Regions from separate parts of the Paenibacillus sp. J31P190 genome, predicted to be linked through region 1. Evidence: riboswitches for the same ligand, from Rfam matches in the RefSeq annotation. Region 1 holds a riboswitch; each other region holds the start of a gene.

Region 1 (3,159 bases):
TAAGGGCACCAAAAAAGGCTCTACATCCCTAGTTCCAAAAACGGGCCAAGATGCTCACAGTAATTACTATCTAACTGGGCTAGCAATGGTTCTTGCTGGACTAGGCGCACTCGGAGCAACACGTTGGCTGCAGCGTAAATACAAGTAATACGAACAGGGGCGGCGCCATGCTGCCCCTGCTTCTTTATCAATGTACAATCATGCTACTATAGTCGTAGGAAGGAGGGAAATAAGGATGACAAGATTTTCAGTCACGCCAAAAAAATACCGAATTATCTATTGGGCAGCCTCATTATTCATCGTAGGGGGAATTACCCTTTTAGCCATAGATCTCTATACGCAGCATGTTGAAAGCAAGCAAGCCCAGCGGCTAAAAAGTCAACTTGCAAGCTTTCACCAAACCAATACCACTTATCTGTCTCAGCCAATCAATTCCGATCCTGGATATGACCAAATGAAAGAAGACATTAGCCCCGCAGCTAGCGCTCCTCCCGATAGCATAAATTGGAGTAGTTTGCTTGCCATCAACAAAGAAGTCGTTAGCTGGCTTCACATTGAAGGCACTAGTGTCGATTATCCGGTCGTACAACATAAGGACAATGATTACTATTTAAATACAGACGCAGCAGGCAAAAAATCAATTTACGGCAGTATATTTATGGACTACCGTGTAGACATCAGCCAACAACAGCGAAATACAATCATTTATGGGCATAATATGTTAGATGGTTCTATGTTTGGAAGCCTTCAAAATTATAAAAACAAAGATTTTTATTTGGAACACCGCGACATTCTTTTAGAAACACCCGAAAGGAAAACAGCCTGGGAAATCTTTTCGGTTTACACCATTGATGCCAGTAAAGATACGGTCGATCTCTCCTATGACAACGATCAAGCATTTCTTCAAGCTTTAGACCAATATCGTAAAAAATCATTGTATCAGACTACTGTCATTCCGCGAAAAGAAGATGAAATTCTCACACTGGTGACATGCAGTAATGAAACAGATGACACCCGTTTAGTTATCCATGCCATGAAAAAATAGGGACCCTGGACAGGTCCCTTTTACTTATTTTATATAAAGCTTATCTGCGACTGGATAGTCACTTTCCACCCATGTATGACCCAAGCCTAGGAGAGATTCATTTGTTATATTGAAGTAGTCCGTTGACTGAACCCCTGGTTTATCGGGCGTAGGATCATCAAAAACGGTATCCAGCATATACCAGTTATCCTCAATGTTCACTACATTCCACATGTGTGACTGTACAGGATCGTCATTTAAATACCCTACTACTAGTTTACTGTCAATGCCTGCTTTTTTGAGAAGCAAATTCGTTAAGATAGCGTAGCCTTGGCATACGGCCTTTTTGTTGTACAGTGCCGAATAGGCTGTATGTCCGATTTCATCTAAATCCTCATAAGAGGTATGCGAAACCACATAATCGTGAATCGCCGCTTCCTTTTCAAATGCGGTCATCCCGGTTGTCAGGATTTCACCCAGAATACGATCGATTTCCTTATTTACGAAATTATCCTGTTCAATGGTCGTAAGGTATTCGGGCTTTAATGTAATCGTGATGTTGCCAATACTCCCCTTCATTTTGTATGAAAGGCTCTTCATGTTCCAAAACAATTCCTCTTCTAAACTTGATTGCGCATGAGATATAGCATTCTTAATACCTTGAATGTAACTAGCCGAGTCTTTCGACTCCCTGGATGTATAGGTAATGATAATGGATTCCGGCTTTTTGGCGAGCTCACTTTGGAGCTTTTCTTCTAACTCTGTCAAATTACCAGCTTGTAGATTAGAGGAACTAGCATATGCCGTTTCAACATTTACATTTGTTGTTACAAGAAACAGGACCATGGTCAACAGGGCGATAGCCATTTTAAATTTTGAATACACAAAAAAACCTCCTTTGTAATGGAGCCAAAAGAGGATAGAATGCTTATGCTACCTCCTGGCGGCCCGACGATCATAGCAAAATGCTTTAGACTCGTGGCTTTGCGTCCCTGCCTTTCGACAGGTTTGCCTTTTTCAAAAAGTTACTAGAATATATACGGGTATCATATCATATCTACTATTAAAGTCAATTTATATTATTGGTTAATAGCCGGAAAGTTTCGTTAAACCATTGTGTGATAGACGAGCTCGGAGATATAGCAAGCTCCTCCTCAAGACGATTCCGCAGTATCTCATACTGCTGTTTAATTTCAGCGAAATTGCTAAGCTTAAGATACACTCGCATGAGCCCAAAATAGCCATCTTCAATGAGTGGGGAATGATCTTTCATCTGCTGAAACAAGTCCCCTGCTTCCGTTAAAAGCCCTTGCTCCAGGCAGAAATTTGCAAATCGTTGAAGATACTGCCACCTAATAAGTCGCAAGCGTTCACGCTCGGCTTCCGCCCATTGAAACTCCGATTCAGCCAAATAGTCTCCTTTGTAAATAGCAAGCAAATTCGTGTAGGTACCCACAGTAGACAAATTCATCTCAGGCGCTTGTTGAAGCTCTCGTTCCCATCCATCAACATCCACAAGAATATTGTCGAGCTCTAAACGGTAACCTTCTTTTTCGTAGACTACTTGAATAGTTAGTCCTTGATCTTTAAGCATCTTTCGAATTTGATATACGGTCGTATGAAGCAGCACAGCAGCGCGGTTCGGGTCCAGGTCAGGCCATAGCAGTTCCATGAGAAAATCCTTGCGAACGACCGGTCCTCGACGTTGATGAAGCAGGAATGTAAACAATTCTTGTGTCTTGCTTGTCCGCCATGAGAAGGAACGTATTCCTTCCTCTCCATTGATCCAGTGAAGGGATTGGAAGCAGCAGATCTGCACAGCATTCATTATTATCTTATGGGGATGCCTTGGGACAGCTGCTTTGCGGAGTCTGTCTAGCGTTTTGTTCAAACGGCCAGCAAATACAGGTTTTAGCAGATAGTCCAGCGCATTCAGTTCAAAGGCCTCCACGGCATACTGGTGAAACGCGGTCACAAATACGATCCGCACGTCAGGCAGCAGTGTATATAACTGTTCAGCTAGCTCCATGCCACCAATCTCTGGCATTTCTAAGTCCAGGAAAATAGCATTCACTTGCTCTTGCTGGGCCATGATCAATGCTTCTCTGGGATCCACTAGAGCGGCAACAACCTCA
Region 2 (3,159 bases), on a different contig from region 1:
GTGCACCCTTGTCCTTGTCTTTGAGAAGACCCAAGGCTTTTCCTAATTTGTCGGCATCAAGAACGACTTTCGTTACCTGTTTGCCTTCTGAATTGGTATCTTTAGTTACGGTCGCTGCTCCTTTATCAAGCTTTACGCCATCTTTACCATCTGTTATCCCCGTACCCGGTGCAGGAGTTATAGGTCCTGTATTTCCCCCGACTGGAGATGTATCGTTTCCACCTTCACTGTTATCTCCAGGATCAGGACCAGAATCCCCGTTGTCTGGAATCGTTATTGGATCAGAACAGTTATCCATTGTGCCGTATGGCGATCCAGTACCATGATAACTCGGGGTACCCCCTGGAGTTCCGTTTCCAAGATTGATCGGGTAAAAATTCATAACACTACTACCAAGAAATAGATCGCCATTTCTTAGATATAACTTAGCCAGATAGTTCCCACTAGCCGGTAGCAGAAATTCATTGCCTCCACTTGTGTTCGAAAGATTAAGCTCATAGTTGTGGTTCTTAATCAGATTACTTGTAGTTTCAAAATAAAAGTAATAGTTACCTACGTATTTCAAACTACCTATACTCACAGATTCGTTGGTCGTAGTATCTTTTAATGCAAGATCAGAGATTGTGAATTGTGACTTATCGATTTGCGTGACAATGTTACTATTCCAAACACTATTATCATAAGGCATATATAATTCGACTCTGTTATCCCCATCTAATAGAGGAGTAAAAGATACTAATTTAGCTCCGCTCGGCATGTAGGATCCAGCAGGAATTTCTGAGAAGTATTGGTGCCCCGGCGATCTGTAAGCTCCGCTTGTAAAACGGTCTGGGCTATAATAGGAAACCGTTGAATCGCTCCAAACACTTTTACTAAGCTCTGTAGTTTGGTTACATACATTCATAACGATTTGGCTAGGCGCTTTATTAGGATTTAAGTTCAAATCATACTTAACCACTTTCAACAAAACATTGTTATCGTCATAGGTGGTATCTACAACAGTTCCGTATGTACTATAGGTTACATTAGTAACTCCTTGAGGGCTAGTAACTTGAATCGAGACCTTATTAGGATCATGAATATACACCTGACCGCTTAATTTCCCTGTAGTCGGGTTGTAAGTAAACCAGATGGTTTGTGCAGCATAGGATATAAGCGGCATAAACAGGGTAGCAACCATAACAACAGCAATTGACAAGCTTAACTTTCGTAATGACATGAATCTTAACAAAACAGCATCTACTCCTTTTTCTGTAAGTAATTTATCTATCAAAAAATAACCAAGCTCCAATGAGCGACCCGGCTATCATCCCATGAGGTATAACTCATGGCTTAGACCCGTGGCTTTGCGTCTCCATTTTTCAATGGGTTTGCCTTTGTTCGTTTATTGCTTGGTTATTAGATAATTTGGAGCTTAAAATTTCTTCTTCAAACGCACTCTTCCTAAATGATGTAAATCAAGCACTTCCTTCCTTTCTTTTTAGACAATAAAAAACCAAGCCCCTAAAGGTAACCCGGCTATCGTCCCATGAGGCATGACTCATGGCTTAGACCCGTGGCTTTGCGTCTCTATCTTTCGATAAATTTGCCTTTGTTCATTAATGCTTGGTTATTGGGTATATTCGCTCATTATTACTAGTCGTATAGAACCAACTATTTTCCATACTATTCCATAAAACATCAAATTTCAACACATTTCTACAAAAAAGAGGAAATCCATTTGCAAAGTGTGTAATTTCACACAAAATAGGGGGGGGCAATTTGACTAGCCGCCGCTCATAATCTCTGAGCGGTTATTTGTGTTGTTAGCGATACTGCGGCAGACAAAAAGAAAACCTTGCGAGGGTTAGTCGCAAGGCGATTCGGACGAATCATTTAGAAAACGTATTTTTGATTGGTGGGGTAGAGTCCCAGCTTATCAATTTAATATGGTACTTATTAAGTAATTCATCTGCACGGATTAATCTATTACTAGTAAATCTACCATTCCGTTCAATAATTAAAGCATCGGGAAAACCATGCCGATACTCCTCGCTATTTTCCAAATCACCCATATAATAGTTTGGGCTACCTGGAGAATAGTATATTTCTTGTGTTTGATTGACCTCTAGCAATGTTATTCTCTCATTCCCGCTAGCCAATCGTTTCTTCCACTTGCGATATTTCCCACGCCCTTCATCTGCACCAAAACCATCAAATTCACATATTAACGTATCTTGAATAACCTTTCGCTCTCCGTTAATTTCATATTCCAAACGATATGGAAACTCTCCGTATGTGATTTCAGGGCGTTGAGGGTTTGGTTCTGAATGAATTCCTATGAATATGAGAATCCAAGGAAAAGCAAAATACGCCACAGATACAAATGCCACAAATAATGGAATGCCTAGCAATAAAAATATTTTTACTTTCATTTACGAGCATCCTCCAACAAAGCACTTATTACTGAATCCATCGAGTGATTAGCTATTGCCACTATAAGCCGTTGTCCCAGTTGGTACTTCACCAAAAAGTCCGTTTAAAACTTCACCCGTAACAACATAATTCGTTACACTGGCGGTATAGTCCAGGTCACTTAAACCATATTCACTTAAATCTGGTTTTGCTGGATTAAATGTAATAGCATTTTTATTGTTGGCAACTGCATTTGCAACCGCCTCAGCTCCCCCTTTTGAATGCCCTACCATCGTTATTTCAGCATTCATATTGTTAGCCACAAAATACTCGGAATTTGAAATCGAGTCTTTCATGTCATTTGAATAACCAAATGGTTGTTGAAGATTATTGCCCCAATCCCCCCTTGTGCTAGTGCCTTTGTTAACTAGTGAGTATTCCGTCGTTCCATCTGCTTTGACACTTGAATATACACCTATTTTTAATCCCTCGTCATTTGTCAGAATGTCAATTATTGTCAGTCTATCAGCAACTGTTGTTTTATTTAGAACGTCGTCTTCTGTAGCACCATAAATGTTTTGTGCCATTACAGCGGCTTCCATCACAGTAGGAATATGTCCACTCGGATCAATATACCTCAGAGGATTGTTCCACACATAAGCATACCCATTCTGACTCTGCGGATTACCTAACGTCCCCTTATACGTATCCTAGCTAACTAACCGTGTTAATTCGTAAAAATGGACGGTGACTGTATTCCAATCG
Region 3 (3,159 bases), on a different contig from region 1:
GTCTCATCATTCATCGTCCTCCCAAGTTTTATCATGTATGATTTTAATGCGTGAATCCCCTGTTAAATTTTCACTAGTATTCTTCGTGACCCCAGAAATATGCGCGTTTTGCCTTAAATCCAGCTATACAAAAAAAAAGAAAAGTACCCTTGATAGAAAGAAGCTTCTAATCAAGAGCACTTTTCATTGTAAACAATGTAAAGTGACATCCATTGGTATACATGTGGTTTCCTCTTAAGATAAATCAAAAGAGAACACCGCCCGACAAAACTATTCGGTTTGTTTAAGAATAATGTTCGTTATTGCCCATTGCGTCGGCGGATCATAGTCCCTTAATACCGCATCCATGGATAAGCCAAGTTCTTGCTCCAGCCTGTCCCGGATTCTCTTCTTGTATATAGAGGACATATAAAAATCGACTTCGTGTTTGAGCGTTGGCGCCTCGCCTTCCAATGCGGTTGAACGCGGAGAACGGCGATGCTTGGCATGAAAAGTAATAATGTTCTGATCAATGGAAACCTTCAGCAGTGTTGTGCCAAACCCGAACAACTCTTTGGAGATTTCGTTATAGAGGTGACACAGCTTCTTCTTGTATTCATTAGAATCTAGTTGTGGCATGGAATCACCTTCAAGATCAATTATCAATCCTTATGCATGTAAATCTAACTTAATAATACATAGGATTTCAGAATTAATCAAGAGAATCGTTCGTCTTTCTCACTGAAATCGGGCATAATTTACCTACATCACATCTAAATGATCCAATTTCCCGAATGTCTTACAAATTTTGCTTGATATTAGTGACGAATACACGTTAAAAAATCTCGGGCAGCATAAATCTAACTTGGTTAACACAATCAAGGGCTGCTTAAAGATCACCTTTAATACTAGTACTTTATTCCTACTAAAAAGAGTGCTATAATTTAACAAATGAATAGTAATTCTTCTGCTATACGATAAGAGCAAAGCTAATGAAAATTAGTGACGCAAAGCTAAAGGAGCTAAGGCGAAATACTTCGCTATGCTTGCCAGTTACCGAAGGAAGGGACATATCTACAACTCCCCTTATTCTTCTAATAAGGGGAGTTTTCCTTATGTAACGAATTATGGCAGCCATCTATTACAGTAAAAAGCTAGGTAGAAAGTCCCCCTGAAAGGTGATAATTAAAATGGCGAGACTAATGGTTGTAGATGATTCTATCTTTATGCGATTGATGATTAAGAACATCCTCTTAGAATTAGGGCATGAAATTGTAGCCGAAGCCTCGAATGGACTTGAGGCAATCTCTCTTTTTTTACAGCATTCACCTGACATGATTACGTTGGATATAACAATGCCCGAGATGGATGGAATTACTGCATTAAAGGAAATAAAAAGTTACAACAACGATTCAAAGATAATAATGGTATCGGCAATGGGGCAACAATCCTTTGTTATTGAAGCCATTACCCTTGGCGCAAGAGATTTTATTGTGAAGCCTTTTGATAAAGAGAGGGTAGCAGAAGCTGTAAAAAAGGTACTGAATACGTGAATGCCCACAGAGCTCTCCACCTAATGCCTCTCCAATCCACTTTTCAGACCCACGCATTAGAAAAAAACCTTAGCAAATCACAAAACTGAAACAGTTAGGCGGAATTTCCCATGCATTTACGATCTAAAGAAAGAGTAATCACATATTTTAGCCGTGATTATGTATTTCGATACGGATTCATTCTAACTCTACTAATGATGACGGTTTTACATGTATTTATTTTTCCAGAGTTTGATATATATGCTTTCTATCTTCTATCTGTTATATTCTTGGGCATCGGATTTTCGAAAAAACCGCTGGTCTTTCTAATCATTCTTTGTACTATGGTAGTTTTGTTGAGGTCCTATGTAGAATTCAAACAATTCCCTCCGATGGATTCTTTCATTTCTCTCTGGTGTGTGTATGTGATCATGACCCTTATTGCGGCAAGGATGGAAAATAATTATCAGAACAAGAGAAAAGTCACTTTTGACTTGATCTCAGCTCTAACGAAATCCTTAGATTCCAGAGATACATACACAGCGAGACATTCTGAGAAAGTAGCTAGTTATGCTTTAAAAATCGCTAAAGAGATGAAACTTTCAAGCGAGCAATGTGATGCCATTTATGTTGGCGGATTACTTCATGATATAGGTAAAATCGGTGTACCCGAATATATACTTTCAAATACAGGACGATTATCGGATGAGGATTTCAAAGTTATTCAAAAACACCCGGTCATCGGCTATGAAACAATTAAACATATAACTGAATTCAACAAAAACGGAATATTGGATATTGTTCTATATCATCATGAAAAATATGATGGAACAGGGTACCCACAAGGTTTAAAAGGCGAAGAAATCCCTTTATACGCTCGCATCATGGCTATTGCAGATTCTTATGATGCCATGACATCTACACGTGTTTATAGGGAACCTCTGAATAAAGAATTAGCTATTAACGAAATAAGCAAAAATAGAGGTTTACATTTCGATTCACATATAGCTGATCTCTTTATAGGGATATTAAATAGGGAAAAATAAGATTGGTGCAATCCTAAAAAATGGGCTGTTTCAATATGAAAACCAGAATTTGCTGAGGGGGAACGTCGATGTGCTATTTGGACGAAAACCCCCAGAAATCATGAGGAAGAGGAACGTCGATGCGTTATTTCGCTGTTTTTTGCCTCCGGATCATTCATTTTGATCAAATAACGCACTAACGTTCCGCTAAATAAAGTTCGGGTGACTTTCCTTTGGAGTCGAAGAAAACAAAAAAATGAGAAGGCATAACCTTGCCTTCTCATTTTTTTGTTTTCTGTGCTCCTAACTGAATTCATTTACATTTGAGACAGTATCTTTTATAAATTTAATCCAAATCTCTTTAATTCAACAAAAATACGTTCCAATCTCTTTCCTTTTTCCGTTAACGTATATTCAACACGAGGGGGAACTTCGGGAAACACTTTCCTTTCCAATACCCCGTGTTCCTCTAGTACCTTAAGACGGAGCGAGAGCGTTTTTGGACTAATGCCATCCATTGATTTCAACAAGTCGCTGAATCGCAGTGTACCTTCGATAAGAAGGTCCCGAATGATTAAAAAGGTCCATTTAGTCCCAATCACGTCAAGTGTTTTGGCAATGGG
Region 4 (3,159 bases), on a different contig from region 1:
TGTCCGTTCTTTCAAAATTCGTGGAGCGTATAATGTGATTCAAAGCTTAACACCGGAGGAACGAGAAGCGGGTGTCGTGTGTGCGAGCGCTGGCAATCATGCGCAAGGTGTGGCTTATTCCTGTAAGCAGCTCGGTATTGAAGGCAAAATCTTCATGCCGACGACAACGCCTAGACAAAAGATTTCCCAAGTTAAGTTATTTGGCGGATCTTTTGTTGAAGTTATTCTCACGGGTGATTCATTCGATGACTCCTCTAACCATGCCAAAGCGTATTGTGCTCAAGAGAATAAAGTGTTCATACACCCTTTTGATGATGTCCGTACAATTGCTGGGCAAGGCACAGTTGGCCTCGAGATTATGAATCAAATGCCCGAATCTCCTGACTTTATCTTCGCGACGATTGGCGGAGGCGGCTTGGCAGCGGGAGTTGCGACTTATGTGGATAGTGTTTCTCCTCGAACGCGCATCATCGGTGTTGAGCCGGAGGGCGCGGCAAGCATGACGGAAGCGCTCAAGCAGGGGAAGGTCGTGACTTTATCCACGATCGAGAAGTTTGTAGACGGTGCAGCTGTGAAAAGGGTGGGCGAGCTTACCTTTGAGATTTGTAAAGATAAGCTGGAGGATATCGTAATTGTTCCTTCCGGCAAGGAATGTACAACCATTCTGGAGCTTTACAACAATAACGCGATTGTTATTGAGCCGGCTGGCGCACTCCCGGTTGCAGCACTCGATGCCTATCGGGAACAGATTCGCGGTAAGAATGTGGTTTGTATCATCAGCGGCGGCAACAATGACATTGACCGTATGCAGCAGATTAAAGAAAGATCGCTCGTGTATGAAGGCTTGAAGCACTACTTTATCCTTAATTTCCCGCAGCGTGCTGGGGCCTTGCGCGAATTTCTGGAAGAAGTCTTAGGACCCACAGACGATATTACAAGATTTGAGTATACGAAAAAAAATAATAGGGACGATGCTCCAGCACTGGTCGGCATTGAGCTCAAAAATAAAGATGATTATGAAGGTCTTATTGAGCGCCTATCTCAGAAGGATTATGGCTATATAGAAATAAATAAGGACCCCAAGCTATTTAACTTGCTTATTTGAGGAAAAATAGCCAAATGTGGAATGAATATGATATAGTTAATTAGTCCCATTTATTCCCTTAATATCGTAAAAGGCAAACTTATCGAAAGGTAAGGACGCAAAGCTGCAGATCTAAGGTTGCCCTCGCAACAATGATGGCTGGGCTGCCGACAGGTTGCAGTTTACCTAGACAGGTACACCTACGGCTATTCCGATTCGGAATAGCCTTTTTTTTATCAAATAAGGAGGTTCAAGAATGAGAGGCATACTTTCTAAGTGGATACAGCATATGAAAGCGCAAACGTTGGTCTATTTGGGCGTACTGGGCTTCTTTTTGTTGACCATTAATCTACTTGCTGCTTCTTCTTTCTCCTTTTCGCCTTACGTTTACATTAGTGTGCTTGTTCAAACACTAATCTGTCTATTTTTTGCGAAGAGTGTAGGGCAACTGCTTCTTACTAGTAGAGAGCAGGAAGAAAAGAGTAAACAATTAGCCTTTCTGGCCTATCATGATACTTTAACGGGATTACCCAATCGCCGATTGTTTAATGACCGGTTGGAGCGGGCGCTCCTGCATGCGCAGCGTAATGAACAACTGGCGGCTGTTATGTTCTTGGACATGGACAGATTCAAGGATGTCAACGATTCATTAGGTCATGCCTACGGTGACCGTTTAATTCGCCTTGCAGCAGAACGGTTGCTGGGCTGCCTGCGTGGATCGGATACGGTGTACCGCCAAGGTGGCGACGAGTTTACTATATTACTAGAATCTTTTGCAAAGCCTGAAGATGCAAGAGTTGTAGCTTCCCGAATTCAAATGGCTCTGGAAGAGCCTTTTATCCTAGATGGAATGCCAGTAACCATAACTGCTAGTATAGGGATAGCGTTGTATCCGTTAGACGGTAAGCTGCCTGATCAGCTCATGGCGTATGCAGATGAAGCGATGTACGCGGCCAAGAATCGGGGGCATAACCAGTTCCAATTCTATGCCTCTGACATCGATGCCATGGTGAAGAGCAAAGCTCACATGGAGAAAGAGCTCCGATTGGCCATAGACAACAATCAGTTTGAAATCCTATATCAGCCTCAATATGAAATAACAAACCGGAAATTAATCGGAATGGAAGCGATCATTCATTGGAGTAAGGGAGACAACCTCCTCGCAACTAGTATGGATTGGAAGAAAGCGGCCGAGGAAATGGGTTTCATGATACCTATCGGAAAATGGGCTGTACGAACGGCGTGCAGACAGATGAGAATCTGGCAGGACGAGGGCTACACACCGCTGAGAATGACTCTAGCAGTAACGGCTTCGCAGTTTAAAGATGAGCATTTTATTGAAGAAATTGCCGTTGTTTTGAAAGAAACAGGTATCGATCCGATGTTGGTGGAGCTAGACCTTACGGAAAGTATCACATCTTCCAATGTACAAGAGGCTAGCGAGAAATTGATTATCCTGAAGAAATTCGGAGTGCGTATCGTGATGGATGACTTGTGTACAGGTCTATTTACACGAAGTGGGCTCGAAGGTATGCCGCTCGATAGCGTAAAATTGGATAGCACATTGATTCGGGATTTAGTAGACGACGATGAGAATCAGCTGTTGGCTGCTGCCATAATTCGCATGGCTCACCGTCTAGGTCTAAATTTAATTGCAAAGGGTGTCGAAACAGAAGAACAGCTGGAGCACTTGAGACTTTTGCAGTGTACGGAAGTGCAAGGAATGCTGTTCAGCAGCCCGTTAGGACCCGAACAATTCATGAGACTTATGAACGATAAAATTAACAAAGGGTAATCTAGATTTTATTAACCAGTGGTAGTATAATAAATAATTGGGGCTTGGAACCTATATTGTAGGGACTTACAAAAAGGTCATGTCAACTTGTATGACATAACGAATTATGTTATTTTGCTGGTGTATCGCTTTTATCTTGGGTTTCAAAATGATACACTCATGCTTATAGCCAGTCTTACATAATTTAACTAATTTTGGTCAACCTACAATGTGAGATTTCATGGTTTTAAATTAATTGATCCTATGGGGGTAATAATGATGAAGAAAATGCTTTCAACAG

What was found. Region 1 has a riboswitch for cyclic di-GMP ahead of AC58U0_RS31535 (transglutaminase domain-containing protein). Riboswitches for the same ligand answer to the same signal wherever they lie in the genome.
Region 2: it holds a riboswitch for cyclic di-GMP, as region 1 does, so the genes downstream of both, AC58U0_RS27750 (S-layer homology domain-containing protein) here and AC58U0_RS31535 (transglutaminase domain-containing protein) in region 1, are expected to answer to the same signal.
Region 3: it holds a riboswitch for cyclic di-GMP, as region 1 does, so the genes downstream of both, AC58U0_RS11225 (response regulator) here and AC58U0_RS31535 (transglutaminase domain-containing protein) in region 1, are expected to answer to the same signal.
Region 4: it holds a riboswitch for cyclic di-GMP, as region 1 does, so the genes downstream of both, AC58U0_RS28780 (putative bifunctional diguanylate cyclase/phosphodiesterase) here and AC58U0_RS31535 (transglutaminase domain-containing protein) in region 1, are expected to answer to the same signal.

The regions. Positions count from the first base shown of each region.
Region 1 is NZ_JCAUAS010000028.1:33,042-36,200, forward strand. It holds gene AC58U0_RS31525 (SdrD B-like domain-containing protein) at 1-148, shown strand, start outside; gene srtB (class B sortase) at 236-1,045, shown strand; gene AC58U0_RS31535 (transglutaminase domain-containing protein) at 1,070-1,909, opposite strand; cyclic di-GMP riboswitch class I at 1,964-2,047, opposite strand; gene AC58U0_RS31540 (response regulator) at 2,094-3,159, opposite strand, start outside.
Region 2 is NZ_JCAUAS010000020.1:104,883-108,041, forward strand. It holds gene AC58U0_RS27750 (S-layer homology domain-containing protein) at 1-1,273, opposite strand, end outside; cyclic di-GMP riboswitch class I at 1,291-1,385, opposite strand; cyclic di-GMP riboswitch class I at 1,506-1,600, opposite strand; gene AC58U0_RS27755 (hypothetical protein) at 1,872-2,414, opposite strand; gene AC58U0_RS27760 (Tle-like phospholipase domain-containing protein) at 2,463-2,981, opposite strand.
Region 3 is NZ_JCAUAS010000004.1:361,712-364,870, reverse strand. It holds gene AC58U0_RS11235 (ABC transporter substrate-binding protein) at 1-10, opposite strand, end outside; gene AC58U0_RS11230 (hypothetical protein) at 271-618, opposite strand; cyclic di-GMP riboswitch class I at 952-1,040, shown strand; gene AC58U0_RS11225 (response regulator) at 1,170-1,532, shown strand; gene AC58U0_RS11220 (HD-GYP domain-containing protein) at 1,643-2,557, shown strand; gene AC58U0_RS11215 (winged helix-turn-helix transcriptional regulator) at 2,875-3,159, opposite strand, start outside.
Region 4 is NZ_JCAUAS010000022.1:44,011-47,169, reverse strand. It holds gene ilvA (threonine ammonia-lyase IlvA) at 1-1,105, shown strand, start outside; cyclic di-GMP riboswitch class I at 1,168-1,256, shown strand; gene AC58U0_RS28780 (putative bifunctional diguanylate cyclase/phosphodiesterase) at 1,341-2,879, shown strand; gene AC58U0_RS28775 (BMP family lipoprotein) at 3,138-3,159, shown strand, end outside.